DNA from 4 places in the Ottowia sp. VDI28 genome. Region 1 is predicted to be linked to each of the others. Evidence: predicted binding sites of a transcription regulator. Region 1 holds the regulator's gene; each other region holds the start of a gene.

Evidence for each region. The regulator sigma-54, encoded in region 1, starts transcription at its own class of promoters, with help from an activator protein. The targets are predictions, from matches to a motif close to TGGCANGNAANCTGCTTT.
Region 2: a site for sigma-54 is predicted at 3,559-3,576, ahead of pedF (cytochrome c-550 PedF). Genes of this name have one in related genera too.
Region 3: a site for sigma-54 is predicted at 5,488-5,505, ahead of WJU18_RS11340 (CmpA/NrtA family ABC transporter substrate-binding protein). Genes of this name have one in related genera too.
Region 4: a site for sigma-54 is predicted at 2,638-2,655, ahead of urtA (urea ABC transporter substrate-binding protein). Genes of this name have one in related genera too.

What each region holds. Positions count from the first base shown of each region.
Region 1 is NZ_CP149820.1:622,066-629,291, reverse strand. Features, by position in the region: gene WJU18_RS02860 (PIN domain-containing protein) at 1-87, opposite strand, end outside; gene WJU18_RS02855 (THUMP domain-containing class I SAM-dependent RNA methyltransferase) at 84-1,349, opposite strand; gene rpoN (RNA polymerase factor sigma-54) at 1,499-3,067, opposite strand; gene lptB (LPS export ABC transporter ATP-binding protein) at 3,111-3,914, opposite strand; gene lptA (lipopolysaccharide transport periplasmic protein LptA) at 3,923-4,552, opposite strand; gene WJU18_RS02835 (thiol:disulfide interchange protein DsbA/DsbL) at 4,666-5,283, opposite strand; gene WJU18_RS02830 (SPOR domain-containing protein) at 5,589-6,308, opposite strand; partial or broken gene argS (arginine--tRNA ligase) at 6,320-7,226, opposite strand, start outside.
Region 2 is NZ_CP149820.1:4,013,348-4,020,573, forward strand. Features, by position in the region: gene WJU18_RS19010 (substrate-binding domain-containing protein) at 1-269, shown strand, start outside; gene WJU18_RS19015 (aldehyde dehydrogenase family protein) at 462-1,988, shown strand; gene WJU18_RS19020 (substrate-binding periplasmic protein) at 2,139-3,005, opposite strand; gene pedF (cytochrome c-550 PedF) at 3,002-3,409, opposite strand; partial or broken gene WJU18_RS19030 (sigma-54-dependent Fis family transcriptional regulator) at 3,854-5,892, shown strand; gene WJU18_RS19035 (alpha/beta fold hydrolase) at 5,885-6,949, opposite strand; gene pqqA (pyrroloquinoline quinone precursor peptide PqqA) at 7,027-7,101, shown strand; gene pqqB (pyrroloquinoline quinone biosynthesis protein PqqB) at 7,168-7,226, shown strand, end outside.
Region 3 is NZ_CP149820.1:2,361,336-2,368,561, forward strand. Features, by position in the region: gene WJU18_RS11320 (molybdopterin-dependent oxidoreductase) at 1-1,083, opposite strand, end outside; gene nirD (nitrite reductase small subunit NirD) at 1,099-1,470, opposite strand; gene nirB (nitrite reductase large subunit NirB) at 1,473-3,974, opposite strand; gene WJU18_RS11335 (nitrate- and nitrite sensing domain-containing protein) at 4,223-5,398, shown strand; gene WJU18_RS11340 (CmpA/NrtA family ABC transporter substrate-binding protein) at 5,637-6,857, shown strand; gene ntrB (nitrate ABC transporter permease) at 6,854-7,226, shown strand, end outside.
Region 4 is NZ_CP149820.1:5,853,193-5,860,418, forward strand. Features, by position in the region: gene urtB (urea ABC transporter permease subunit UrtB) at 1-1,161, opposite strand, end outside; gene urtA (urea ABC transporter substrate-binding protein) at 1,276-2,556, opposite strand; gene ureA (urease subunit gamma) at 2,862-3,164, shown strand; gene WJU18_RS27785 (HupE/UreJ family protein) at 3,203-3,817, shown strand; gene WJU18_RS27790 (urease subunit beta) at 3,825-4,130, shown strand; gene ureC (urease subunit alpha) at 4,297-6,015, shown strand; gene WJU18_RS27800 (gamma-glutamylcyclotransferase family protein) at 6,049-6,582, opposite strand; partial or broken gene ureE (urease accessory protein UreE) at 6,673-7,209, shown strand; gene WJU18_RS27810 (urease accessory protein UreF) at 7,202-7,226, shown strand, end outside.

The DNA of each region.
Region 1 (7,226 bases):
TGCGGCCCGCAGCGGCGCGGCGGCAGGATCCGCGAACACCAGCAAATCCAGCGCGACGTTGGTGTCGAGTACCAGTTCGGCCGTCATGCCACTGGAGATGCCCGGCCCGTCAGATCGAAACGGAACAGCCGGCATTCGATGGGACCGTTCCACATCGGCACCCGGCGCGATTCCTTCAGCCGTAGACGGCCAGGGAGCTTGAGATCGGGCGTCAACAGCCAGGCACTCCAGCCCGCGTAGTGTGACTTCCAATGCGCACTGAGCTGACGGAAGAAATCGTCGCCGGCGTCGACCTCGGCCGCCGTCCCCGTCCCTTCTCCCCGCGCGCGCGCCAGTGTGCCGCTCTGGAAAGCCTCGCGGCCCCGGCCGGCCACACCCGCGGCAGCGATACGCTCACCATAGGGTGGGTTCATGACGATCACGCCCGGTTGGGCGCTTGGCGGCATGCGTTGCAGCGCATCGCCGCCGCGCAGTTGCACGGCATCAGCCACGCCAGCGCGCTCTGCATTGCGTTGGGCAAAATCGACCATGCGGTGGGCCACGTCGCTACCGAAGACGGGCACGTCGGCAGACCTGCGCTCGCCTTGGGCTTCGCTTTTCATGGTTTGCCAGCTTGCGCGATCAAATGGTCTCAATTGCTCGAAACCAAAGGATCGCTGACCGCCCGCGGGCAGCCCTAGCTGAATCTGCGCCGCCTCGATGACGATCGTGCCGCTGCCGCAGCAGGGGTCATACAGCGGCACTTCCTGCACCGAGCGCGTAGCAGGCTGCCACCAGCCGCTAGCGGCCAACATGGCGGCTGCCAGGGTTTCCTTCAGCGGCGCGTCACCCTTGTCCTGGCGCCAACCGCGCTTGAACAGCGGCTCGCCCGAGGTGTCGATGTACAGCGTGGCAGTGTCGACCGTGAGGTGGGCATGCAGGCGCACATTCGGCGCATGCGTATCGATGCTGGGACGTACACCGCCCCGTTGGCGGAAACGGTCGGCCACGGCATCCTTGACGCGTAACGTCGCGAAATTCAGGCTCTGCAGCGGACTGTGCTGCGCCGTCAACTCGATGCGAAAGCTCTGGCGAGGCGTGAACCATTCTTCCCAAGCCACGCCTGAGCCGAGCCTGTAGAGATCTTCCGCGTCGCGATAGGGGCCGTGCGCCAGCTCGATCAGCACCCGCTGCGCCAGGCGGCTGTACAGATTGAGGCGCAGCGCGCCCGCCCAATCGGTGCGCACGCGCACACCCGCGCGCACGGTGAGCAAATCACTGCCGACCAGGCCCGTGAGGCCGTGCACTTCATCGGCCAGGAAACCTTCAACGCCGGCGGCGCAGGGTAGGAAGAGGGTCAGTTGGTTCATTTGATCGGGACGCGGCACAGGCCAGTAAGGGGTGATTGTCGCTCCCGCCGAGGGTGGCAAGCCTTGCCCGCCGGGATCGCCGGGCTCCAGCCTGGCAGCAGCGTGTACAAAACCCCTCTTGCCGAGCTGGAGCTCGGCGGTCCCAGGGGTTACGCCAGCTTGCGCAAGCTCGCCACGGGAATGCGCAGCCCTTCGCGGTACTTGGCCACCGTTCGGCGGGCGCAATCGATGCCTTGCTCCTTGAGCATATCGGCGATCTGGTTGTCCGATAGCGGCTTCTTCGTGTCCTCGGCGGAGATGAATTGCTTGATGAGCGCCCTCACCGCCGTACTGGAGGCATTGCCACCGGCTTCCGTCCCCAGCGCAGAGCCGAAGAAGTGCTTCAGCTCGAAGGTGCCCTGCGGCGTGGCCATGTATTTGGCGGTCGTTACACGGCTGATGGTTGATTCATGCACGCCCAGCTCGTCGGCCAGCTCGCGCTGCACCATGGGACGCATGGCCAGTTCGCCATGGACAAAGAAATTCTTCTGCCGCTCGACGATGGCCTGTGACACGCGCAGGATGGTGTCGAAGCGCTGCTGGATGTTCTTGATGAACCACCGGGCCTCCTGCAAGCGCTGCGCCAACGCCTGGTGGTTCTCGCCGCCTCGACCGCCGCGCAAGGCACCGGCATAGATGTCGTGCACGCGCAGACGCGGCATCACATCGGGGTTGAGCTGCACACGAAAGCGCTGCTGCGCACCCTGGCCGCTGCAGGTGACGATGACATCCGGCACAATGGCATTACGCGTGACATCCGCAAAGCGCCGCCCCGGCTTGGGTTCCAGCCGGCCAATATAGGCCATGGCAGCGCGCACCAGGTCTTCGGGTTCACCCGTGGCCTGGGCAAGCCGCCGTGCATCGCGCCGCGCCAACAGGTCCATGGCGCCGTGCTGAGTACAAATCTGCAGCGCCGCGGCGACAAGCGCCTGCTCCTGCGCGCCCAACCCTCGCTCATTCTGGCGGCTCTTGAGCTGCAGCGTGAGGCATTCAGCCAGGTTGCGCGCGCCGACGCCGGCGGGCTCCAGTGATTGCACGAGCCTGAGTGCCAGTGTGAAGCGGTGCACCAACTCTTCCATCTGCTCCTGGCCGTCGTTCTCATCAAGGAGGGTCGCGGCCAGTTCAGCGAGCGTGTCTTCGAGGTAGCCATCCTCGTTCAGCGACTCGATCATGAAACGCACGGCCGCCGCATCCTCCGGCATCAGGCGCAGGGACAAGGCCTGGCGGTGCAGGTGATCGGTCAGAGACTCCTGCGGCGTACCACGCTCGCCGGGGTCGAGTTCGTCGTCATCTTCCAGATTGTTACGGCGGGCGGGCGCATCGCCTCCCCATTCACCGTCGTCGGGCTGGGTTTCCACGCTGCCATCGCCGTCCCAGCTTTCAGCGACCAGGGTCTCGCCCCTGGCCCCGTCGGTATCGCCGAAATCGTCTGTGCCAGCCTCCGCGCCCTGTTCGCTGGCGCGGTCGCCTTCGCTCACGCGGGTATCGGCGCGCGCAAGGCCGAATGCCTCGCGGTCGGCGTCTTCTTCTGCGCGCTCAAGAAAGGGATTGTCGTCCAGCATCTGCTCGACTTCGCTGGCCAATTCCAGCGTGGACAGCTGCAAAAGCCGGATCGACTGCTGTAGCTGGGGCGTGAGCGCAAGATGCTGGGAAACGCGCAGTGAAAGGCCGGGTTTCATGCCGTCACCGCCGCGCCGGTGTACTCAATAGCGTGTTCACGCTTCAGAGCCGGAAGTGTTCGCCAAGGTACACACGCCGCACTTCAGGATCGGCAACGATCTCCTCGGGGGTACCTGCGGCCAGCACACGGCCTTCACTGATGATGACCGCATGGTCGCAGATGCCCAGTGTCTCGCGCACGTTGTGGTCGGTGATCAGCACACCAATGCCGCGCCCTTTGAGAAAGGCGATGATGCGCTGGATTTCGATGACGGCAATAGGATCGATACCGGCAAAGGGCTCATCCAGCAGAATGAAGCGTGGCTGCGTGGCCAGCGCTCGCGCGATCTCCACGCGGCGGCGCTCGCCCCCGGAAAGCGAGGGCGCGGGCGAATCACGCAAATCGTTCACGTGAAGCTGCTCCAGCAACTCCGTCAACCGGCGCTCGATTTCGGCCTTGGGCAGCGGGTGGCCATTCTCGTCCTGCTGCAATTCGAGCACGGCCCGCACATTTTCCGCGACGGTGAGCTTGCGGAAGATCGAGGCTTCCTGTGGCAGATAGGAAAGGCCCAGCCGCGAACGCCGGTGGATCGGCATGTGCTCGATCGGCTGGCCGTCGATGCTGATCTGGCCGCCATCGGCGCGCAACAGGCCGACGATCATATAGAACGACGTGGTCTTGCCAGCGCCGTTGGGGCCGAGCAGCCCCACCACCTCGCCATTGCGGACCGTGAGCGATACATCATGCACCACGCGCCGCGCGCCATAGTTCTTGCGCAGGCTTCGGACCTCCAGACGGCTGGAGCCGGGCGCCGCTGCCTGGGACGGCGAGACGGCGGCGTTGAGGACGGGGGCGGGCTGCTCCACCTGCCCACTCACTGGGATGGCCCCGTGGAAGGCCGCAGCGGCACGGCGGACTCCGCCCCGGAGGCTGGAGCAGGTGTACCACGCGGCGCCAGAATAGCCCGCACACGTCCGCCAGCCCCCTTCGAAGGGGTGGCACCCGCGGAACGCGCCGCGCCATCGACGGTGTAGACCTCGGTGGTGTTGTTGTAGACGATGACCGCCCCCGTGACTTCATCCTGCATGGTGGAGCCAGCCAGGCGCCGCATCTCGGCACGGCGGATAAAGCGCACGGTGTCGGCCTTGCTGTCGTACTCGATGGTGTCGCCTTCGCCTTCGATGTATTCGTCCAGGCCTTCGCGCTTCTGGCGGAAGAAAGCCCGCTTGCCCGGCTCGGCATACATCACGCCGAACTGATTGCCCGCCGCGTCCTGCCGCACCTCCAGACGCGCGCCGCGCATCACGATGGTGCCTTTGGTGGCCACGACGCGGCCGGTGAACGTACTGAGCTGTTGCTGGTCTTCGTAGCGCAGCGTGTCGGACTCGATGTTCATGGGCTTCTCGCGGTCCGCCCGCTCAGCCCAGGCGGGGCTCCCAGCCAGAACGCCCGCCAGCAACGCGAAAGCGCAGCCAAAGGCCCGCAGTGGGAAAGGTGATTTCATTGAAGGCACGGTTTTTGCTTCGATTCTCGGCTCCATTCTAAGCCGCAGACAAAAAAGCCCGCTCAAAAGCGGGCTGATGAAGCGGCAAAAACCAGGGCATTTCGCCCCGAGCTTCAGGTTTTGACCAACTGATTGGTGATCTGAAGCATGCGCTCGAAGCCACCGGCCATGGAACCGTCGGTGTAGTAGCGCCCGCCGATCCCCAGGGCTGGCGTACCTTCGACCTTGTAGGCTTCCTGCAGTTGCACGGCGCGGCGAACTTTGCTGGCGACGCCGAAAGACTTGTAGGCTTGCTCGAACTTCGCGCGGTCCACACCCTGCTCGGCCATCCAGGGGAACAGGACATCGGGCTTGTCGAGGCGCTTGCGCTGGTTCTGCAGGGCATCGAACACCTTGGCGTGGACCTTGTCGACCCCGCCGACGGCCTCCAGGGCGTAATAAATGCGCTGCAGCGGCTCGAAGCTGCTCTGGAAGCCCACATGCTCGAGGCGTACCACCACATTCTTGGGAGCCGATTTCTTCCATGCGGCAAAAATAGGCTCGAAATGCATGCAATGCACGCAGCCGTAGGAGAAGAACTCGATCACCTCCACTTGGCCGGCCGGCGCATCGACCGGAGCCGCAGGCTTGATTTCCACGTAGCCCTTGCCTTGTTGCGCATGCGCCGGCAAAGCCAGAAACCCGGGAAGCGCCGCTGCAGTGGCACCTAAAGCAAATTCACGACGATTCATAAAAAAACAAGCTCCAGTATCAACAGGCCGTCAGAGCCGGCAAGCAGGCCGCGAGTTCCGCAACCGAGGTAGTCAAGGCTCGATTATTGATGTTTTAAGCCAATTTCGCCGAAGAAACGACATTTACCCGCGGTAACCCCGCCGCCCTCACCCCAACCCTCTCCCGCAGGCGGGAGAGGGTTGGGGTGAGGGAGTCAAGTCAGAAGGCCGCGGAGCAGGCCATACGTGAGTAGCCGCGGAGCTGGCTTCGCCAGGCCGCTGGCTGCGTCCCCCTGGGGGGAAGGCGCGCCAGCGCCTCAGGGGGGTCACTTCTGCACTCTAACCAAAGCCACGTCCATTCCGTTGCCGCTCAGCCGCTCTTTCACGCGGTCGGCAGCGTCCTTGTTCTGAAACGGACCGACGCGCACACGATAGACCGTGCGGCCGGCCTGCTCACGTTCGGTCACGCGGGATTCGACGCCCATCAACGAAAGGCGCGCCCGCTGGGCTTCGGCTTCACCAGGATTGCGAAAAGCACCGGCCTGCACGAAGTAGGCGAATGGATCTGGCGCCGTGGAGGCCGTTGAAGGCGTGCTGCTGCCCGCCCGCGAAGCCACCAGATCACCCAGAGGATCAGCGGAAGGCTGGCGGGCCGCCGTGGCCGAAGAGGCCCGGGGAGCGGGTGCCGACGCCTGCGCGGCGGGCCGCGTGGGCGGCTTGACCTCAGCGGGCGCGGGCAACGCCACGGCAGGCCCCGGCGCTTCAGCCGGCGCAGGGATGGTTCGCGGCACCGGCTCAGGCGCGACAGTGCCACTGGTGGCCGGCGCAGCACCATTGCGGCCGCGCAGAAGGCCGTTGGGATCCCAATCCTTGTTTTTCTCGGCCTCGGCGGCATCCTGCCCGCTGGTACGGGAGGAATTCTTGTTGAGGAAAGGCACGGGCACCTTGGCCACGTAGATGGCGACGCCCAATGCTACCGCCAAGCCCACCATCACCCCCAGGATCACGCCCAGGAAGGTACCTCCAGATTGCTTGTTCAATTTCATGTTGTGAATGATTACATCTTGGCGGGGGCCGACACGCCCAGCACCGACAGGCCATTGTGCAACACCTGGGCGGTGGCGGCGACCAAGGCAAGGCGCGCCTTTTTCACCGCCTCGTCATCCACCAGGATGCGTTCGGCATCGTAGTAGCTGTGGTAGCTGGCCGCCAGCTCACGCAGGTAGAAGGTGATGTCATGCGGCGCAAAATCCTGAGCAGCGGCCGTCAGGACGTCAGGGTACCTGGCCAGCTGAAGCATCAGGGCCTGGGCAGCGGGTGTGTCCAGCGGCGACAGATCGGCTTCGAGCAGGCTGGCGGTGTCGCCGCCCCAGGCTTCGAGCACCGAGCAGATGCGCGCGTGGGCGTACTGCACGTAGTAAACCGGGTTGTCGTTGTTCTTGGAAACCGCCAGATCGACATCGAAGGTGTATTCGGTGTCGGGCTTGCGCGAAAGCAGGAAGAAGCGCACGGCATCGGCGCTGGTCCATTCGATCAGATCGCGCAGAGTGACATAGCTGCCGGCACGCTTGCTGATCTTCACTTCCTGGCCGCCCCTGACCACGCGCACCATGGTGTGGAGCACGTAATCGGGGTAGCCCGCCGGGATGCCGACACCCGCGGCCTGCAGGCCGGCCCGCACACGGGCGATAGTGCCGTGGTGGTCGGTGCCCTGAATGTTCACGACCTTGTGGTAGCCGCGCTCCCATTTGGTGATGTGATAGGCGACATCGGGCACGAAATAGGTGTAGCCGCCGTCGGTCTTGCGCATGACGCGGTCTTTGTCGTCGCCGTAGTCCGTGGTCTTCAGCCACAGGGCGCCGTCCTGCTCGTAGGTCTTGCCAGCGTCGATCAGACGCTTGACGAGTCGCCTCGACCCGGCCACTGGTATAGAGGCTCGATTCCAGGTAGTACTCGTCGAATTT
Region 2 (7,226 bases), 3.2 Mb from region 1:
TCGCCGCGTACGTGGCCAGCGGCATGGCGGACGTGGGCTTCGGCCTGGAGCCGCCGGCGCGGCGCTTCAAGCTTGATTTTGTGCCCATTGCCACGGAGCGGTATTTCCTGCTGTACCGCCATGAGGTAAAGGACACCCCCGCATTGCAGATGGTGCTGGCCGCCCTGCGCGAGCCGGCTTTCCGTACAGAACTGGCGAGCTTGCCGGGGTATGACCCTTCGGCGTCGGGTACGGTCTCTCCACTGCAAGAGGTGTTTCCGGAGTTGTAAGACCGACCTTCACTGGGCACTGCTCCACGGGCTGCCGATCTGGAACAGGGGCTGCGCCAGACTGGCACAGTGGAACAAAAAACATGGACTCCGCTTAGCGCTCTGCCACGGCGCCTGGCTGGCATGGAGTTTGTATGTACGAGGGTAGCCGGCCGTTTTGGCATACCGGCTTCCGCCAATCAGGAGACCCTCATGGACATGTTTGAACTCAAGCGATTCAACCTCGACGTCAACTACCCGTACAAGCAGCGGTATGACAACTTCATCAACGGCAAGTGGGTAGCCCCTGTTGCCGGCCGCTATTTCGAGAACGTGTCCCCCATCACGGGCAAGCCATTTTGCAGCGTGGCCCGGTCCGATGCAGCCGATGTCAACCTGGCGCTCGACGCGGCCCATGCCGCACAGGACAAATGGGCAGCCACCTCCGCCACCGAGCGCGCCAACATCCTGCTCAAGATCGCCGATCGCATGGAGCAGAACCTGGAGCTGCTGGCCATTGCCGAAACCATCGACAACGGCAAGCCGGTGCGCGAAACCATGGCGGCCGATCTGCCGCTGGCCATCGACCATTTCCGCTACTTCGCCGGTTGCATCCGTGCGCAGGAAGGCGGCATTTCAGAGATCGACGCCAACACCGTGGCCTACCATTTCCATGAACCCATCGGTGTGGTCGGGCAGATCATTCCTTGGAATTTCCCGCTCCTGATGGCTTCGTGGAAGCTGCCCCCTGCACTGGCCGCTGGCTGCTGCGTGGTGCTGAAGCCAGCCGAACAGACCCCCGCCTCCATTATGGTGCTGATGGAGTTGATCGCTGATCTGCTGCCGCCTGGCGTGGTGAACGTGGTGAATGGTTTTGGCAAGGAAGCCGGCGAGGCGCTGGCGACCAGCAAGCGCATCACCAAGATCGCCTTCACCGGATCTTCCGCCGTGGGTCAGCGCATCCTACATGCCGCGGCCGACAGCATGATCCCCTCTACCGTGGAACTGGGTGGCAAGAGCCCCAACATCTTCTTCGCCGACGTGATGGACGCCGATGACGATTACCTCGACAAAGTCATGGAAGGCTTTTCGATGTTCGCGCTGAACCAGGGAGAGGTCTGCACCTGCCCGTCGCGCATTCTGATCCAGGAGTCGATCTACGACCGCTTCATCGAGCGTGCCGTCAAACGCGTGCAGTCCATGAAACAAGGGCACCCGCTGGACAAGAGCACCATGGTCGGCGCGCAGGTTTCGCAAGCGCAGCTGGAGCGCATTCTGGGCTACATTGATGTGGGCCGCCAGGAAGGCGCCGAGTGCCTGACCGGTGGCGAACGCCATCGCCCTGGCAGCGAAATCGACGATGGCTTCTTCATCAAGCCCACGCTGCTGTTCGGCCAGAACAACATGCGTGTGTTCCAGGAAGAGATCTTCGGCCCCGTGGCGTCGGTCACCACCTTCAAGACCACGGAGGACGCGATCCGCATCGCCAACGATACCGAGTATGGCCTTGGCGCTGGCGTATGGAGCCGCAACGGCACCACCGCCTATCAGATGGGGCGTGCCATCAAGGCCGGCCGCGTGTGGACCAACTGCTATCACCTCTACCCTGCGCATGCGGCCTTCGGTGGCTACAAGAAATCGGGCATCGGCCGTGAGAACCACAAATCGGCGCTGTCCAACTATCAGCAGACCAAGAACCTGCTGGTGAGCTACAGCCCCAAGGCGCTGGGCTTCTTCTGATCCTGGAAACAGAGACGGTGGCTGGTACCGACAGCATGAAGGCCTTCGGGGCCTGGCTGGAGGCCCAGCCATTTTTCTTTTGGGTTGGGCCAGCGCGGCAGATGATGGCGATGATTCCCGGATGGCCAGCCCATCCGGGAATGAAGGAACTCAGGGCGCCGTCAAGGTCAGTCCCTGCTGCTGAAATATCGCCAGCAGCTCGCCCTTGCTGCGCAGCGACTGCAGCGCAGTCTCCAGCGCCTCGCCCAGCTTGCGGTTCTCGGCCTTGATGGCCAAGCCTATAGGCCAGCCATCGGGAACGCCTCGCAGTTGCAGCGGCGTGAGCCGGATATCGCCGGGCTTGGGCTCTGCCTTCGACAGCACCGATTCAGCCTGGGCACGCGTGACATAGGCGGCCGCGGCCTTGCCTTCCAACACGGCCTTCACGGCCTCCGGGCCACTTGGATACAGGTGCACATCCGCGCGCAGCAAACCGCCGCCGTGGCCCATGAGCGCGCTGGCGGCCCCCGTGCCTCGTTCCACGGCCAGCGGCAAGCCCTTCAGGTCTTCAGCGGCCCGCACCTCGGGCACGCGGCGTACATCGTGAGCCAGCACCACCTGCTCACGCATGTAGGGCGCGAAGATCAGCGCCTGCCGGTTTTCCTGCATCAGGTATTTGTCCACCGGCACGTGCAGCATGACATCGGCAGGCCCGTAGCCCAGGTAGTGGCCGCGCCAGACCATGTTGCGCAGATCGTCGTTCATGTTCTCGTCGGCATCGAACGGCAGCAGCGCCAACTGCAGACCCATTTCACGCGCCAGCGCGGCAGCAATGGCCACATCCAGGCCCTGCATGCCGCCACCAGGCACGTTGCCGGAGAACGGCGCGTTGTCCTTATAGAGCGCCACCTTGAGCGTGCCGCGCGCGCGGACACGGTCAAGGTCGGCCAGTTCGGCCTGGGCATGCGCGGCCGGCCACAGCGGCAGCAGGCCGAACAGCACCTGCCGGCGTTTCAGTTGGAGCGTATGCCGGCTCATGGTTCGCGCCTGGTTTCAAGATAGGTCTTGATCGACCAAATGGCCTCCTGCGTGAGGGTGCCTTCGAAGGGAGGCATGTACACGCGCCCATCGCGGGTACGCCCCCGGCGGACTGTAGATATAAAGTATTCATCCATTTCCTTGTAGCAAGCCTCCTTGCGGGCCGTGTCGGCGTAGCCGGCGCATTCCCCGTCGAACTTGCGCAGATCAGGTGAGATGCCGCCCGAGATGGCTTCCAGGCCGTGGCAGCGCGCGCAGTTCTGGTTGTAGGCCGAAGTACCGATGCGCAGCGCCTCCTTGTTCGCGTCCCCTGTGCTGTAGGGGTTCGAATCCCGCCACTTGTCGCCGAGCTGCGGCAAGGTATGGGTATCTACAGCTTGCGGAACCACATCGCCGTGCGCCATCGCGGCCGATGCGCCCAAAGCCAGGGTAAGCGTGAGCAAGCCTCGCGCGGACCACGTGGACCAAAGCGAGAGGGGCTTTTTCTTCATGGGAAGGGGAGCTTGTTTCATTCAGATGTCTCCGGGTTGGCAGAAAAACGTGCCCTCAGCGCCAAGCAATATGCAGGCCACGGCCGGAGTTCTTCACCATTTCGCGCCCTTTTTGTCTCAAATTGAGGCAACTTGAGCCCGCTCAGCGCCTAACTGTCACGATATGGAGCACATGGGCGTCACCTAGTTACGACAGGACACTAATCCCGGGAAGCCCATCTTGCCGTTTAGCGCCGTCATGAGCAGAATCCGCAAGGAAAGGCCCAGGCCTCCTTGCGTCGTACAGGAGCCCTCCAACCTTGGAGTAAGTGGCAGCCCGCTGGAACACTTTTGTTTCAGCCCTAGGAGACAAGCGTTATGAGCACTGATTCTTTCGGCCGCCCTCCCGTGCGACAGGGAGAGGACGCGTCAGCGAACCAGATCGCGCTCGACCGCCATTACACCGAGGTTCTGGGAAAAGCACACCGGCGCTCCCAAACCTATGGCGTCGCCGTCCACGACCAGCCGGACTATTCCAGCCCGGCCCGGGGCCATCTGAGCGGCATGTTGGAAGAAAACCGCTTCCTCTACCAGCACGCCGCACCGATCATGGAAACGCTCTACGGCCAAATCGCCAACACCCACAGCATGGTGCTGCTGACCTCTGCCCAAGGCATGGTGCTGCATTCCCTGGGAGACAATGACTTTCTCGAAAAGGCCTCGCGCGTGGCACTCGTGCCGGGTATGGACTGGTCGGAAAAAACCAAGGGCACCAATGCCATCGGCACCGCGCTGAGCGAAGAAGAAGCGATCACGGTCCATGGCGACCAGCACTACATGAGCGCCAACCAGGCCCTGACCTGCTCGTGCGCACCTATCTTTGACCCCCATGGCCAGGTCATCGGCGCCCTGGATGTCACGGGCGACCACCGCAGCTACCACCAGCATACGATGGCGCTGGTGCGCATGTCCGCCCAGATGATCGAGAACCACATGTTCGCGGGCAGTTTTCCGAAGGCGGTCCGCCTGCATTTCCATGCGCGCTCGGAGTTCCTCGGCACCTTGGTGGAAGGCATCGCCGTCTTCACGCCCGAGGGGCGTTTCATCTCCGCCAACCGCAGCGCGCAATTCCAGTTGGGGCTCTCGTTCCATGCGCTGCAGGCGCATACCTTCACGTCCTTGTTCAACCTGCCCATCTCGGCCCTCTTCGAGTTGTTTGGCGGCCCCGCACCTACCCCACGGCAGTTGTGCATGCACAACGGCGTCACGGTGTGGTCCCGCGCGGAAATCAAGCCCGCCGGGCCTTGGTCAGCCCCCACGCTCGCGCCGGTACACGAGCCCCCTGCCCTGCAGGCCACGCCACGGACCGAGCCTGCAGCCATGCCGCGCAAGCCTCAGCTGTCGTCGCTGCAGTATCTGGACACCGGGGATCCTCAGGTGTCCATCATCATTCACAAGGTGCGCCGGGTCGTGGGCCGCGACATTCCAGTGATGATCCTGGGTGAAACCGGCACGGGCAAGGATCTGCTGGCCCAGGCCATGCACAACGATTCTCCTCGCGCGCGCCAGCCATTCGTTCCGGTCAACTGCGCTTCGATTCCGGAATCGCTGATCGAGGCCGAGTTGTTCGGCTATGAGGAAGGCGCTTTCACCGGGGCGCGCAAGAAAGGTGCTGTCGGCAAGATCGCACAGGCCGACGGCGGGACGCTGTTCCTCGATGAAATCGGCGATATGCCCAAACACCTTCAGGCGCGGCTGCTGCGCGTGCTGCAGGAGCGCAAGGTCAGCCCCTTGGGTGCAGGCAAAGAGGTGGATGTGGATGTGACCGTGATCAGCGCCACCCACAAGAACCTCAAGGACCTGATCGCGCGCGGCGAGTTCCGCGAAGATCTTTACTACCGGCTCAATGGCCTGGTCGTGCGCCTGCCTGCCCTGCGGGAACGCACGGATTTCGAACCGGTCGTGCAGAAAGTGCTGAAGTCGCTTGGAGACGATGGCCATCAGGCCCATGTTTCAGCCGAGGTGATGGACCTGCTCTCGAGCTACCACTGGCCCGGCAATCTCCGCCAGTTGCACAACCTGCTGCGTACGGCCGTGGTCATGGCGGGCGTCGAAGGCACCATCGACGTCCATGATCTGCCCGACGATTTTCTTGAAGAGTTGCGAGCCAATGCGAGCCAGCCAGCCTCGTCGCCCACCCCCTCCTTGGTTCCTGTGCAACCGCCATGCCCTCTACTGCGGTGACCGGCGAGATTCTGCTGGACAGCCCGCGCCTGCAAGACGTGGCACTCAGCACCATGGCCCAGATGCTGCGCCTTCACAACGGCAACATATCGGCAGCCGCAAAAGCCTTGGGCGTGTCCCGCAACACCATCTATCGCAAGAAGCATCTGCTTCCGCCCGGCCTCGTTAACTAGGGCGGCCGCCCACACGCTGGCGCAGGGCTTTTCGCATGGCGGACTCACCCGCCAGATGGCCGCAAGGCGGAAGATGCACAGACACCGTGCCACCGGCGGCACTCGCCATCTTGGCCCAGCCCAGGCTGTTGGCTGGCGGGCAAATCGCATCGAACCGGCCATGCACCCAATCCATCGGCACACCATGCTGCGCGATCCCGTGTACGGCCTTGTCGAGCCCGGCGGGCCGCACGAAGCCGTGGTGCAGCAGGTAGTGAGCCTGTATCCGGTACTTGACCCATGCCAGGCGATCAGCCTTTGATACACGAGGCTGAAGGATGTGGGCCTTCGCACGGCGCTGCTGCTTGCGCAAGCCGGACCATTCACGGCGCACGGCGGCGGCGTCCGCGCCTTGAGCATGCAACAGGCTGCGGCGCAACCCGGCGGAAGCATCACGCATCTCGCGTAAGGCCCATTCGCGCACGGCGTGCAGTGATGCAACACCCAGTGTTGCGCTTTGGAGCAACTGTGCCAAGTGTGCCAGCGCGGCGGGCAACGGCGTGCCCGCATGCACAGGCCACGTGGAGCCAGAGCTCCAGGCCTTGCCTTTGCGTGGCTGGGGCAGCAACAGCCCGCCAATCTCCCGCCGCGTGATGCGGAACGCGCCGCGCAGCACCATGCGTTGCACCCGCTCCGGATAGCGTTCGGCATACCGGAGCGCCACCACAGTGCCCCAGGAACCGGCCAGCAGCGACCAGCGCTGGACGCCCAAGTGCACCCGCAGCGCCTCCAGATCAGCCACCAGCGCCGCTGTGCAACTGCCCTGAAGAGCTCCCCTGGGGCGCGACGCGCCGGCTCCACGCTGGTCTGGGGCAATGACCCGCTGCCGCGCCAGATCGAAAGGTTGCAGCATGCCCGGCCGGCAACTGCCGCCCGGCCCGCCATGCAACAAAAGCCAGCATTCGCCTGAGCACTCACCCACTTCTCGCCAGGCCACGCGATGCAGGGTTCCGCGCGCCAGATAGCCCGGCGCGGGCCAGCCGGGTGCCGGTGAGATGGCATCAATATTGCTCTTCATGGTGGCGGCTGCAGTGAACTCGTGTCACCGTACCTGCAAACATGTTTCATGCCAATCCAACCTCCAAGGAGACCACCATGCAATGGACCACACCGGCTTTCACTGACCTGCGCTTCGGCTTCGAAATCACCATGTACATCGCCAACCGCTGATGACAGGACATTGACCGCCGCAAAGCGCCTGCGGCGCAGGCGCTTTGCCTTTCAGCTTTCATGACCATGCACCTGCGTATTCTCGGCTCTGCTGCTGGCGGGGGCTTTCCCCAGTGGAACTGCAA
Region 3 (7,226 bases), 1.7 Mb from region 1:
ATTGCCCATATCCCGGTGCGCGGAGAGCAGGTTGGCCAGGCCTCCGACCTCGCGGCCGCCCATCGCGTTGGGTTGGCCGGTGAGAGAGAAAGGGCCCGCGCCGGGCTTGCCGATCTGGCCCGTGGCCAGATGGAGGTTGATGAGCGCGGCATTCTTGGCCGTCCCGTTCGCACTCTGGTTCAAGCCCTGGCAATAGAAGCTGAGCGTGGGCCCGGACTGCGCGAACCATTGCGCGGCCTGATGGATGTCCTCCTTGGGAAGGCCGCAGATCTGGGCTGCGTGTTCGGGTGTGGCTTCACGCACCAGGGCTTTGAGATCGGCGAATCCGGTGGTGTGGCGGTCTATATAGTCCGCGTTTATCCACCCTTCCCACAGCATGGCGTGCAGCATGCCGTGGAATAGCATCACGTCGGTGCCGGGCTGCAAAGGCAGAAACAGGTCTGCCATATCCGCGGTATCGGTGCGGCGCGGATCCGCCACGATGACCTTCATGGCAGGGTTGGCCGCGCGCGCTTCCTCGATGCGGCGGAAGAGGACCGGGTGCGCCCAGGCGGCATTGCTGCCCGCGAAGAACAGGCAGCCGGCATGATTCACGTCGTCGTAGCAGGCGGGGGGCGCGTCGGCTCCCAGCGTGAGCTTGTAGCCAGCCACCGCGCTGCTCATGCACAGGCGGGAGTTGGTGTCTATGTTGTTGGTGCCCACCAGGCCTTTGACGAGCTTGTTGAAGACGTAGTAGTCCTCGGTGAGCAACTGGCCGCTGACATAGAAACCCACGGCGTCAGGTCCGTGGCGGGTAATGATGCGGGCAAAGCGCTGGGCGGCCATGTCCAGTGCCGCGTCCCAACCAATGGCTTCTGGCGCTGCGCGGCGCTGGCCGCGGTGCATGGGTTGCAGCAGGCGGGTCTGCGCTGCCAGGGCTTCGGTGGCCGTCAGGTGCAGTGTGCTGCCTTTGGTGCACAGTTTTCCGAAGTTGGCGGGGTGCTCAGGGTCTCCGCGCACGCCGGTGATGCGTGTGCCCTCCGTTTGTATGAGCACACCGCAACCGACGCCGCAGTAGGGGCAGGTGGAGCGTGTTTCGGCCATGGATGCCACCTGGGCTCAAGCCCGGCACGGCCCCGCCGTGGGGCGAACGAGGTCGATGGCGTGGTGCGCGAGTTCCTCAGTGTCGAGGTAGATCATGCCTTCTTCCACTTTCACGGCGAAGCGGGGCGTACAGCCTTCGTCCGGCATCGCAGCCCGGCCGTCGCACAACTGGATCGTCCAGTTGTGCAGAGGGCAGGCCACGCTCTCGCCAAACACAAGTCCTTGCGACAGCGGTCCTCCTTTGTGGGGGCAGCGGTCGAGCAGCGCGAAGATGTGGCCTGAACCGGCGCGGAACACGGCCACGTCAAGGCCGCGTTCGCGGGCCACGCGCCGCGCGCCGAGTTCGGGAATATCTTCGGTGCGGCAAACAGGGGTCCACTGCGTCATGGTCAAACCCTTTCAGAAACTATAGAAGAGGCAACCGAAGAAGCCGTCGAAGAAGAAATCGAAGAAGTAATAGGCACGAACTGGCGTTGATCCACCCCCGCCTTGTCGAATTCGAACCAGGGGTCGGGTTCGCCGTCGAGCGCGAATTGCAACTGGGCCCATAGAGCCTTGCGGCCTTCAGCGTCATCGAGGATGCGGCGCTTCACATAATCCAGGCCGACGCGGTTGACGTAGTGCACCGTACGCTCCAGGTACCAGCCTTCCAGCCGGTACAGCTGCATGAACGCGCCCGTGTATTCCATGACTTCTTCGGCAGACTTGAGCTTGACGAAGAACTGCCCCACCTCGGTCTTGATGCCGCCATTGCCGGCGACGTGCATTTCCCAGCCGCTATCGACGCCGATGATCCCGACGTCCTTGATGCCGCTCTCCGCGCAGTTGCGAGGACAGCCGCTGACAGCGAACTTGACCTTGTGCGGCGCATGCATGCCCACGAAGGCGCGCTCCAGATCTTTGCCCAGTTTGGTGCTGTCCTGCGTACCCATGCGGCACCACTCGCTGCCCACGCAGGTTTTCACGGTGCGCAGCGCCTTGGCGTAGGCGTGCCCGCTCGGCATGCCAATGTCGCGCCACACCGCCTGCAGGTCTTCTTTCTTCACGCCCAGCAGGTCGATGCGTTGTCCGCCGGTGACCTTCACGGTGGGAATGCCGTATTTGTCCACCACGTCGGCAATGCGGCGAAGTTCCGCGGCCGAGGTCTCTCCGCCCCACATGCGCGGCACCACACTGTAGGTGCCGTCTTTCTGAATGTTGGCATGGCTGCGCTCGTTGATCAGGCGGCTTTGCGGATCATCCCGGGCTTCCTTGGGCCAGGTGCTGATGAGGTAGTAGTTGAGTGCAGGGCGGCAGGTGGCGCAACCGTTAGGCGTGCGCCATTCCATGAAATGCTGGACCTCGGCCACACTGAGCAGGCGATGCTTCGCAATAGCCTCGCGTACCGCCTGATGGCCGTGGTCGGTGCAACCGCACAGGGCCTTGGTTTTGGGGGCCGCCGAGAAATCGCCACCTGCCGTGAACATGATGATCTGCTCGACCAGCCCGGTGCATGAGCCGCAGCTTGCGCTGGCCTTGGTGTGCTTGCGCACCTCTTCCAGCGTGAACAGGCCCTTTTCCTGAATGGCTTTGCAGATCGTGCCCTTGGTAACGCCGTTGCAGCCGCAGACCTCGTCGCTATCTTGCATCGCGGCCGCCTTGTTGTGGCCTTGATGGCCGGCGTCGCCGATATTGGATTCACCGAACATCAGTTTGTCGCGGATGTCCTTGACCGTGCGGCCTTCTCTCAAAAGCTTGAAGTACCAGCTGCCATCCACGGTGTCGCCATACAGGCACGCGCCCACCAGCTTGTCGTCCTTGAGAACGAGCTTCTTGTAGACGCCCGCGAACGGATCGCTGAGCACGATCTCCTCGGTGTCCGCGCCACCCTGAAAATCGCCAGCGCTGAACAGGTCAATCCCCGTGACTTTCAGCTTGGTGGAGGTCATGGAGCCTTGGTAGCGCCCGATGCCGAACTCGGCCAGGTGGTTCGCGAGCACCTTGCCCTGTTCGAACAGAGGGGCGACGAGGCCATAGGCAATACCCCGGTGCGCCGCGCATTCGCCCACGGCGTAGATGCGCGCATCGGTGACGGTTTGCAGCGTGTCGCTGACCACGATGCCGCGATTGACGTGGAGCCGGATCTTTTCCGCCAACTCGGTGTTGGGGCGTATGCCCACCGCCATCACCACCAGCTGCGCGGGCGTTTCGCTGCCGTCCTTGAATTTCACCGCGCGCACGCGGCCGCCTTTGCCGCCGTCCGCATCGCCCAGCAACTCCTGTGTTTGCGCCGTCATCAGGAACTGCATGCCCCGTTCGGCCAGAGATTTCTGCAAAAGCTTGCCTGCGACGTCGTCCAGCTGGCGCTCCATCAGCCATTCGCCCGCATGTACCACGGTCACCTTCATGCCGCGTTTCATCAGGCCGTTGGCTGCTTCCAGGCCCAGCAGGCCGCCGCCGATGACCACGGCTTCCTTGTATTGCGTGGCGGCCTCGATCATGGCCTGGGTATCCGCGATGTCGCGGTAGGCCAGTACACCTTGCAGGTCCTTGCCGGGAATGGGCAGCATGAACGGGTTGGAGCCCGTGGCGATGATCAGCCTGTCGTATTCGGCGCTCACGCCATTGGCGGCATGCACAATGCGCCGGCTTCGGTCTACCCCCGTCACGGCACAGCCTGCGTGCAGCGTAATGTTGTTCTGCTCATACCAGGCCCAATCGTTGAGCACGATCTCTTCCAGCGTCTGCTCGCCCGCCAGCACCGGCGACAGCAGGATGCGGTTGTAGTTGGGGTGGGGCTCTGCGCCGAACACGGTGATGTCGTACAGATCGGGGGCGATCTTGAGCAACTCTTCCAGCGTGCGTACGCCCGCCATACCATTGCCTACCATCACGAGCCTTGGTTTTTTCATCGTGAACCTCTGTCTGGCTGAAACAAAACCTTCCGGGCTTCAGAACTTGGAGCGGCCCGGCAACAAAAAAAGCGCCTTCACGGAGCACGGTTTGACCCATGCCGGTGAATGACGCCTCTGTCTGGTGCGGCGCGCCTTTGCGCCGCGGCCTTGCGAAAAAGCGATGCAATTGCCGTGCCAGGTGCTGCGCTGCAAGTTGGTGCATGCCTGGACGGGTATTTCCGGCACGCGAATTGCTGGGAAGAGGCATGACTTCCGCTTTGCATTTCCTCCAGGTAGCCCGCCAGTGCGAGATCGCCGAGCTGGAGCAGCTTCAGCGCACCAGTGCGCTCGTCGATCTGCTCGGGCGGCTGATCCATGCGCTGCAGAAGGAGAGGGGGCTGTGCATCGTCTACCTGACGGGGGGTGGTGCGCCGGCCTTGCTGGTGGAGCAGATCGAGGAGTGTGAGCAGTTGGCGCGCGACGTACGGGCAGGCTTCGGCCAGTTGGACACGCCGGCTCAAGGAGCTCGCCTGTTCAGCCGAATTGCCTATGTATTGCAGGGGCTGGATGTGTTGCCCGCGCTGCGCGGGCGCATAGAGGCGCGCCTTGTCAATCCCGAAGAGGCGGTCGTGGCCTTCTCCAAGCTGGTGGCGGGTGTTCTGGCCGTGGTGTTCGAAGCCGCCGACAGCGCCGCAGACCCTGGCGTTTCCCGCCTGCTGGTGGCGTTGTTCCACTTCATGCAAGGCAAGGAACTTGCGGGGCAAGAGCGTGCGGCGGGCGTTGCCGCGTTCGGCGCGGGTGGCGAGCAGCGCCAGCAGCATTGGCTGCACCTGATTGCCGCGCAGGAGCGGTGTTTCCAGGTCTTCGCCGAATTCGCTCCGCCCGCGCTCCTGCCGTTGTGGCGCTCCGAAGATGCCGCGCTGGAGCGCCTGCGCCGCGTGGGATGCACCGATCCGGCGGGCGCCGGATCCGCGGCCGATCTGCGCGAGACATGGTTCGACGTCGCCACACGCCGCATGGATGCGCTCCACGCCGTGGAAACCCAACTTGCGGCAGAACTGCTGTATCAATGCGAATGCCGCATTGCCCAGGCGCGCGAACCCTTGCCGGCCGTGAGTGCGGATGCGGATTTCTTCGATACCGCCCAGGCTCCGGCCGCAGGCCTTGGGCCTCAGCTGAATCGGTCGGTGCTGGAACTGGTGCAGGAGCAGTCCCAACGCCTGCAAGCCATGCAGGGCGAACTGGAAACCGCGCGAGCCGCGCTTCAGGAGCGCAAGCTGGTCGAGCGCGCCAAGGGCCTCCTGATGGCTCGGCGGCAGCTCAGCGAGGGAGACGCGCACAAGCTGCTGCGTCAAACCGCGATGCATCAGGGCCGCAAGCTGGCTGAGGTGGCCGAGGCTGTCTTGGCGATGGCTGATCTGCTGCCGGCTGCACCGCATTGAGGTGTCGCAGGCCTTGAGCGGCACCAGCATGGTGCAGTGCAGCATCATTGTGTCAGCCAGAACCGCAGTGCTTGTCCGTGAGATGTGTTTGGCACGCTTCATGCAATGACTCACTCAAAGCTCGGCCAATGGCGGCCGAGTGGAAGAAGACAACGGCGTCCTCCTCTTCCCCGCACATGCGGGCTGAGGTCAGGCGCCGTTTTTGTTTTTTGTCTCCCACGTTCGAAGGAGTTTTGACATGTCGCCATCCACCATTCCACGCCGCGGTTTCCTTGCACTGACCGCGGGTACCGCCTTGGGTTACCGCGGTGCTTGGGCCGCTGGTTCTGACAAGCCCGAGAAGGAGGAGGTCAAGATCGGTTTCATTCCCCTGACCGACTGTGCAAGCGTCGTCATGGCCTCGGTGTTGGGGCTGGACAAAAAATACGGTGTGAAGCTCGTGCTCAGCAAGGAGGCCAGCTGGGCTGGCGTGCGGGACAAGCTCGTGAATGGCGAGCTCGATATGTCTCACGTGCTCTATGGCCTGATCTATGGCGTGCATCTGGGCGTGGGCGGGACCCGCAAGGACATGGCCGTGCTCATGGGCCTCAACCACAACGGCCAGGCCATCACGCTGTCGAAAGCCCTGGCCGGCAAAGGCGCCGTGGACGGCCCGTCGCTGGCTGCCCTCATGGCCAAAGAAAAACGGGAGTACACGTTCGCCGGCACATTCCCCACCGGCACGCATGCGATGTGGATGCATTATTGGCTGGCGGCGGCGGGCATCAATCCGTTGACCGGTGCCAAGCTGATCACCGTGCCGCCTCCGCAGATGGTGGCCAACATGCGGGTGGGCAACATGGATGGCTTCTGCGTCGGGGAGCCGTGGAACCAGCGCGCCATCATGGACGGCATCGGGATCACGGCCAATACCACGCAGGATATCTGGAAGGACCATCCCGAGAAGGTGCTGGGCACGACAGCGGAATTCGTCAAAAAATACCCCAACACCACGCGGGCGGTGATGATGGCTGTGATCGAAGCCGGGCAGTGGATCGACGCCAACCTGTCGAACAAGGCGAAGATGGCCGAGACCATTGCCAGCAAGTCCTACGTGAACACCAGCGTGGACGCCATCAATCAGCGCATTCTGGGCCGCTATCAGAACGGGCTTGGCAAGAGCTGGGACGATCCCAATCACATGAAGTTCTTCAATGACGGCCTGGTGAATTTCCCGTACCTGTCGGATGGCATGTGGTTTCTGACGCAGCACAAGCGCTGGGGCTTGCTCAAGACCCATCCGGACTACCTGGCCGTGGCCAAGCAGGTGAACCAGGTGGATCTGTACCGCTCGGTGGCGAGTGCCATGAAGATCAGCGTGCCGAAGGACGACATGCGCACCAGCAAGCTCATCGACGGCGTGGTCTGGGACGGCAAGGATCCTGCCAAATACGCGGACGGCTTCAAGATCAAGGCATGACCATGAAGGCGAGCGAGTTCCTCAAGTCGGCGCTCCCGCCCGCGTGTGGCCTGGGGCTGCTGGTGCTGCTGTGGTCGATCGTGTCATCGGTCACCAGCCAGAGCATTCCCGGGCCCATGGAAACCTGGCATCAGGCGGTGGAAGTGTTCCGTGATCCGTTCTACCGCAACGGCCCCAATGACCAGGGGGTGGGCTGGAATGTGCTGGCCTCGCTGGAGCGCGTGGCCGTGGGATTCGGCTTGGCTGCCCTGGTGGGTATTCCTGCGGGGTTCGTTATCGGGCGGTTCGAATTTCTTTCGCGCATGTTCAACCCGCTCATCAGCCTGCTGCGGCCGGTGTCGCCCCTGGCTTGGTTGCCCATTGGCCTGC
Region 4 (7,226 bases), 1.3 Mb from region 1:
CACGATAATGGCAATGCGGTTCCAGGGCAGCGTCAGATTGGGCAGGAGTTCCAGTCCACCGCTCATCCAGGAGGGATTCTCCACGCCGACGTTCTGCGCGCCGAACAGGCTGCGCACCGTTTGCTGCAGCACCAGGCTGATCCCGAAGGTCGCCAGCAGCGTTTCGAGCGGACGGCCATAGAGAAAGCGGATCACACCCCGCTCGAGCACGGCACCCACCAGGGCCGACGCCATGAAGGCCACGGGCACGGCCAGCACCAGGTACCAGCCGAATACCGATTCCGGCAGGTAGCGCTGAAACAGGGCCTGCACCATATAGGTGGCATAGGCGCCGATCATGATCAGCTCGCCGTGCGCCATGTTGATCACGCCCATCAAGCCGTAGGTGATGGCCAGGCCCAGTGCGGCCAGCAGGAGCACCGAGCCCAGGCTGATGCCGCTGAAGATCTCGCCCAGGCGTTCGCCCCAGGTCAGTGATTCGACAATCGACGCCAGAGCGTCTCTGAGCGCTTTCTGCACGGCAGGATCAGATTCCTCGGCGAGGCGCTGGTTCAGCAGCAGCTGTGTTTCGGGGGTCTTCTGCTGCGCGAGCTGTTCGACGGCCCGCACCCGCTGAGCGGTATCTTCACTGCTGAGAAGGCTGGCGGCGCGGGCGCGGTTCAGCAGCGCCTTGACCTGCTCATCCTGCTCGCGGCCGAGCGCCTTTTCGATCAAGGGCAGGCGTGCCGCATCAGGTTCCGCGGCGATCCGCTCCGCTGCACTCCGTCGGGTGCTCACATCGCTGCTGCTCAAGGCCAGCGCGGCCTGCGCCGCCTCGATGACGCCGCGCAGGTAATTGTTGTTGACCACGTCCTCCGCCTCTGCCGGCAGCTTGACGGCCTGGCCGGTCACGGGATCGGTAGCGGCATCTCCGTTGACGATATAGGCCTTGCCCTCCGCAGTGCGCACGGCGTCATCGGCCAGCGCCTGCAGATAGGCGGAGAGTTTTCCGTCATTGCCCGGCTCCAAGACAGCCGAGTTGATGGCGGCCACGCGCGCATCACTGTCCTCGGCGGCAGCCATCGCAAAGGCTTGCTCAGGGGTCAAGGCGTGGCTGGAGAGGCTCGAAAGACTCAGCAGCAAGCCCAGGGCACTCGCGAGTGCAGCGCGCAGGATGGTCATGATTGGATAAGGTAAATCGATCAGGCGGGAATCCAAAGGCGGCAGTGAGGCGGCACTGGATTCCCGCCTTCGCGGGAATGACGGATGAGAGGATGTCCCCCTCAAGAAACTCCGTCAGGAGCTGCTCTTGCCGTCCGGCTCGTCCTTCTTCTTGTCGTTGCCTTCGATGAAGGGGCTCCAGGGTTGCGCCTTGACCGGGCCCTTGGTTTTCCAGACCACGTTGAACTGGCCGTCGGCCTTGATCTCGCCCACCATCACCGGCTTGTGCAGGTGATGGTTCTTTTCGTCCATCTTCACCGTGAAGCCGTCGGGCGCGGTGAAGGTCTGGCCGGACATGGCGGCGATCACCTTGTCGACGTCGGTGCTCTTGGCTTTTTCCACAGCCTGCTTCCACATGTGGATACCGACCCAGGTGGCCTCCATCGGATCATTGGTCAAAGGCTTGTCCTTGTGGCCCGCGATGTTCTTGGCCTTGGCGTAATCGCTCCACTGCTTGATGAAAGCCGTGTTCGTGGGATTCTTCACGCTCATGAAGTAGTTCCATGCAGCCAGGTGGCCGACCAGAGGCTTGGTGTCCACGCCGCGCAGCTCTTCCTCGCCCACACTGAACGCGACCACGGGCACATCCTTGGCTTTCAGGTTCGCGTTGCCGAGTTCCTTGTAGAAAGGCACGTTGGAGTCGCCGTTGATGGTGGAGATTACCGCCGTCTTGCCGCCCGTGGAAAACTTCTTGATATCGGCCACGATGGTCTGGTAATCGCTATGGCCGAAGGGCGTATAGGTTTCCATGATGTCCGATTCCTTCACGCCCTTGGACTTGAGGAAAGCGCGCAGAATCTTGTTGGTGGTGCGCGGATACACATAGTCCGTGCCCAGCAGCACGAAGCGCTTTGCGCCGCCGCCTTCCTTGCTCATCAGATACTCAACGGCGGGAATGGCTTGCTGGTTGGGCGCCGCGCCGGTATAGAAAACATTCTTGGACAGCTCTTCGCCCTCATACTGAACAGGGTAGAAAAGCAGGCCGTTGTTCTGCTCGAACACGGGCAGCACGGACTTGCGCGACACGCTGGTCCAGCAGCCGAAGACCACGGCCACTTTGTCCTGGGTCAACAGTTGCTTGGCCTTCTCGGCGAACAGCGGCCAGTTGGATGCGGGATCGACCACCACCGGCTCCAGCTTCTTGCCCAGAACGCCGCCCTTGGCATTGATCTCGTCGATAGCCATGAGCACCGTATCTTTCAGCACGGTCTCCGAGATGGCCATGGTGCCCGAGAGGCTGTGCAGCACGCCCACCTTGATGGTGTCGGCTGCCTGGGCGCTCACACCCGCGACCGACAGACCAGCGACGGCCGCTGCTGCGGCCAGGGTTTTCATGGCGATGCGACGCTTGAACATGGCTTTACCTTTCAGTGAAAAGAGAGTGATCGAGAGTTACTGATGACGACCGGGAATGCTTCCCAGCCTTGAAGGTCCCTTCATGCAATAGGTGTGCCAAGCCAGTTGCCCCCTGCGGCGCCGGTGCACCGGCACGGGTCTGCCCACCAGGACAAATCCCAAATTGGTGCGAGTTCGCACCATGAGCTGCCATGGCTTGGCCCAAACATGTGGCAAACCTCCCCATCTTGGTGATAACCTGCCCTCAACCCTTCAGTCGTGCACGCTCCCAGACCGCTGGCACGCCCCTTGCACGCCTCAAAGTCATGGAACTCACTCCCCGCGAAAAAGACAAGCTGCTGATCTTTACCGCCGCCCTGTTGGCCGAGCGGCGCAAGGCGCGCGGCGTCAAGCTCAACTACCCGGAAGCCGTGGCGCTGATCAGCGCCTTCGTGATGGAGGGCGCTCGCGACGGCCGCACCGTGGCCGAGCTGATGAGCGCGGGACGCACCGTGCTGACGCGGGAAGACGTGATGGAAGGTGTGCCCGAGATGATTCCCGACATCCAGATCGAGGCCACCTTCCCCGATGGCACCAAGTTAGTGACGGTGCACGAACCGATCGCCTGAACCGCCAGCTGTTTCCTGATCACTCTCCCATGCGCACCATGAAAATCAACAAACCGATCCTCTTCTCGGCCGCCATGGCCGCCTTGCTGCCCCTGTCCGCCCTGGCGCATACCGGTGCTGATGGCGGCCACCATCACGATGGGCTGAGCAGTTTCTTCCACGCGCTCATGCATCCTTTCACCGGGGCCGACCATCTGGCCGCCATGCTGGCTGTAGGGGTCTGGAGCGCGTTGACGGTCACCCCCGCATGGCGAGCGCCCGCGGCCTTCGTGGCGCTGCTGGTGGCTGGCGCCCTGGCAGGCTTCGCAGGCCTGTGGATTCCTGGTGTGGAGCCCATGATCGCCGCATCCGTCCTGGTGCTGGGCCTGCTGGTGGCGGTGCAGAAGCAGATGCCATGGGTGCTGGCGGCGGCCCTGGCAGGCGTGTTTGCCTTCTTCCATGGTGCGGCGCATGGCCAGGAGCTGGCGGCCGACAGCGCGCAGGCGGCGCTCGCGGCACTGGCAGGCATGGCGCTGGGATCGGCTGCCCTGCATATCGCGGGGATCGCGCTGGGCCGCGCGGTCATGCAACGCCATCAATGGCTGGCCAGGCTCGGCGGCGGGGCTACAGCCTTGCTGGGCGCGTTCATGCTGGCCCGTCTGGCGGGAGGGTGAGGCGGCCATGATTCCCGGTGAACTCTTGATAGACGAGGGCGCGCATACGCTCAATCCCGGCCGCGAGGTCACGACGCTGGTGATCCAGAATGCCAGCGACCGCCCGATCCAGGTCGGCTCCCACTACCACTTTGCGGAGACGAACGCCGGATTGGTTTTCGACCGCCAGGCGGCCCACGGCAAGCGCCTGAACATTGCCAGTGGCATGGCTGTGCGCTTCGAGCCCGGCCAGCAACGCACAGTGGAGCTGATCGACATCGGCGGAGACCGGCAAATCTACGGCTTTCGGGGCCTGATTCAAGGAGCGCTTTGAGATGAAATTCCCCCTGAGTCGCTCACGCGCCGTCCCCCCAGGGGGACGCACCCAGCGGCCTGGCAAAGCCAGCTCCGCGGCTGCTCTGGCACGGCCTGCTCCGCGGCCATTCAAGCTTTTACGTTTCATGCGGCCCAGGCGGCGCGCAGCGCAATGGGTAACTAAGATGGCCACAATGGACAAACGCGCCTACGCGGAAACCTTCGGCCCCACGGTGGGAGACCGCGTGCGGCTGGCCGATACCGAGCTGATCGCCGAAGTCGAAAGAGACTACACCCTTGCCGCCGGCGGTTATGGCGAGGAAGTGAAGTTTGGCGGCGGCAAGACCATTCGCGACGGCATGGCGCAGAGCCAGCGCAGCCGCGCACAAGGGGCGATGGATACGGTGCTGACCAACGCACTGATCATCGACCACTGGGGTATCGTGAAGGCCGACATCGGCCTGAAGGATGGCCGCATTGCAGCCATCGGCAAGGCCGGCAACCCCGACACCCAACCGGGCGTGGACATCATCATCGGGCCCGGCACGGAAATCATCTCGTGCGAAGGCCATATTGTCACCGCGGGCGGTATCGACACCCATATCCACTTCATCGCCCCGCAGCAGATTGAAGAAGCGCTGACCAGCGGCGTGACCACCATGATCGGCGGCGGCACCGGCCCCGCCACGGGCACCTTTGCCACCACCTGTACCCCCGGCTCCTGGAACATGGAGCGCATGTTGCAGGCGGCCGACGCCTTTCCCATGAACCTCGGTTTTCTGGGCAAGGGGAACGCCAGCCTGCCTCAGGGCCTGCATGAACAGATCAGCGCCGGCGCGATCGGGCTGAAGCTGCACGAGGACTGGGGCAGCACACCCGCCGCGATCGACAACTGCCTGACCGTAGCCGAAGAGACCGATACGCAGGTAGCCATCCACACCGACACGCTCAACGAGAGCGGCTTCGTGGAAGACACTGTGGCCGCCTTCAAGGGCCGCACCATCCACACCTTCCATACCGAAGGCGCGGGCGGCGGCCATGCCCCGGACATCCTGAAAGTGGTGGGCGAGGCCAATGTGCTGCCCAGCTCCACCAATCCCACACGTCCCTACACCATCAACACACTGGACGAGCATGTGGACATGCTCATGGTCTGCCACCACCTGGACGCGGCCATTGCCGAAGACCTGGCTTTTGCGGAAAGCCGCATCCGCAAGGAAACGATTGCGGCGGAAGACATCCTGCACGACATCGGTGCCATCAGCATGTTCAGCTCCGACAGCCAGGCCATGGGCCGCGTCGGCGAGGTGATTCTGCGCACATGGCAGACGGCGCACAAGATGAAGCTGCAGCGTGGCGCCTTGCCGGGTGACGGCGCGCGCAACGACAATTTCCGCCTCAAGCGCTACATCGCCAAGTACACCATCAACCCCGCCATCGCGCATGGCATCAGCCATGAGGTGGGCAGCCTGGAGGTGGGCAAATGGGCAGACATCGTGATCTGGAAGCCCGCCTTCTTTGGCGTCAAACCCGCCTGCATCCTGAAGGGGGGCTTCATCGCCATGGCCGCCATGGGCGATCCGAACGCCTCGATTCCCACCCCGCAGCCCGTGCACTACCGTCCCATGTTCGGCGCCTTCGGCGGGGCCATTGCCAGGACGTCCCTCACCTTTGTCTCCAAAGCCGGACTTGCCGCTGGCATTGGCCAGCGCTTTGGCCTGCGCAAGACGCTGGCCGCCGTCAAGGGCATACGCGGTGTGCAAAAGCGCGACATGGTCCACAACGATCTGGCGCCGCGCATGGAGGTCGATGCCCAAACCTATGCCGTGCGCGCCAATGGCGACCTGCTGACCTGCGAACCCGCGGCCAGTCTGCCCATGGCGCAGCGGTACTTTCTGTTCTGAGGCCGCTTAGAACGTGTCTACGATCATTACGCCTTACCCTGGATCCCGTGGCGTCTCGGCGGACTTGGCCGTATTGAGCTGAAAGGCGGTCGCCGGATGTTGCACGCCTTTGTCGCCAAACCATTGCAGCCAGTCATGGGCGGCAATCAGCGGCGCTTGCGCCACCGTGGCCGGCAGGGCCTCATACACCAGCAACTCCAGCATCTGCGTACCGCCTCCGGGCAGAGCGACGGGCAGGGTCATGATGCGCTTGGCGTATTCACCCACATCCGTGGGCCAGAGGCCCTCGATCCCGTCCAGCGCCTGCTCCAGCGCGGCGTCGATAGGATAGACCTCGGCCAGTACCTGCTGCGTGCCCTGCAACCGCAGACCCGGGTAGTAGCCCAGATCATGCAGGGTGCCGGTCAGCATGGTGCGCCCGGCGCTCAGAATGCCCGGGCGCAACCGCGCAATGTCGTTCACGCCACCGGCACGCAAAGTGCCGTAGACGGCCACATGGCGGGCGCCGCATGGCTGCCAGCCGGTATGCGCGGATTTGGCAGAAGGAAGGTCGGGAGAAGTTGACATGTTTGTCATGCTATAGCTTTGCAATGGCAAGTGTGGTGCAAGAACCAAGCCAACTTGCCCGGCTTTTTCCTCAAGAACTGAAAGAACACCATGTTGACCGTCAATAAGCTGCTGGCCCAGGGACAAGGCCTCTCTCCCGCTCTGCTCAAACGTGCGGCGGTCGTGGAACTCGACTGGGACGTGCGCCAGAAAAGCCGTTTTTCGACGACCGACAGCCAGGGGCGGAATCTGGCCATTTTCCTGCCGCATGGCCAGGCCGTGCGGGGAGGCGATGTGTTGGTCGCCGAAGACGGCAGCCTGATCCGCGTGCTGGCCGCACCTCAGAAGGTAATGCGCATCACCGCCTGCGCGGAACACGGCTCACCCTTTGACCTGACCCGGGCCGCCTATCACCTGGGCAACCGCCATGTACCAATCGAGATGCGGCCCGATCATCTGAAGATCGAGCCGGACCATGTGCTGGCGGACATGCTGCGCGCCATGCACATGACCGTGGTCGACGCCGAGTTGCCCTTCGAGCCCGAAGGCGGCGCTTATGGAGGCCACGTGACCAATGATGGGCACAGCCACCATCACCACGGGCATTCTCATGGACATTCGCACGGGCATTCTCACGGCCATGAGCACTGAGGACGTCTCCTCAC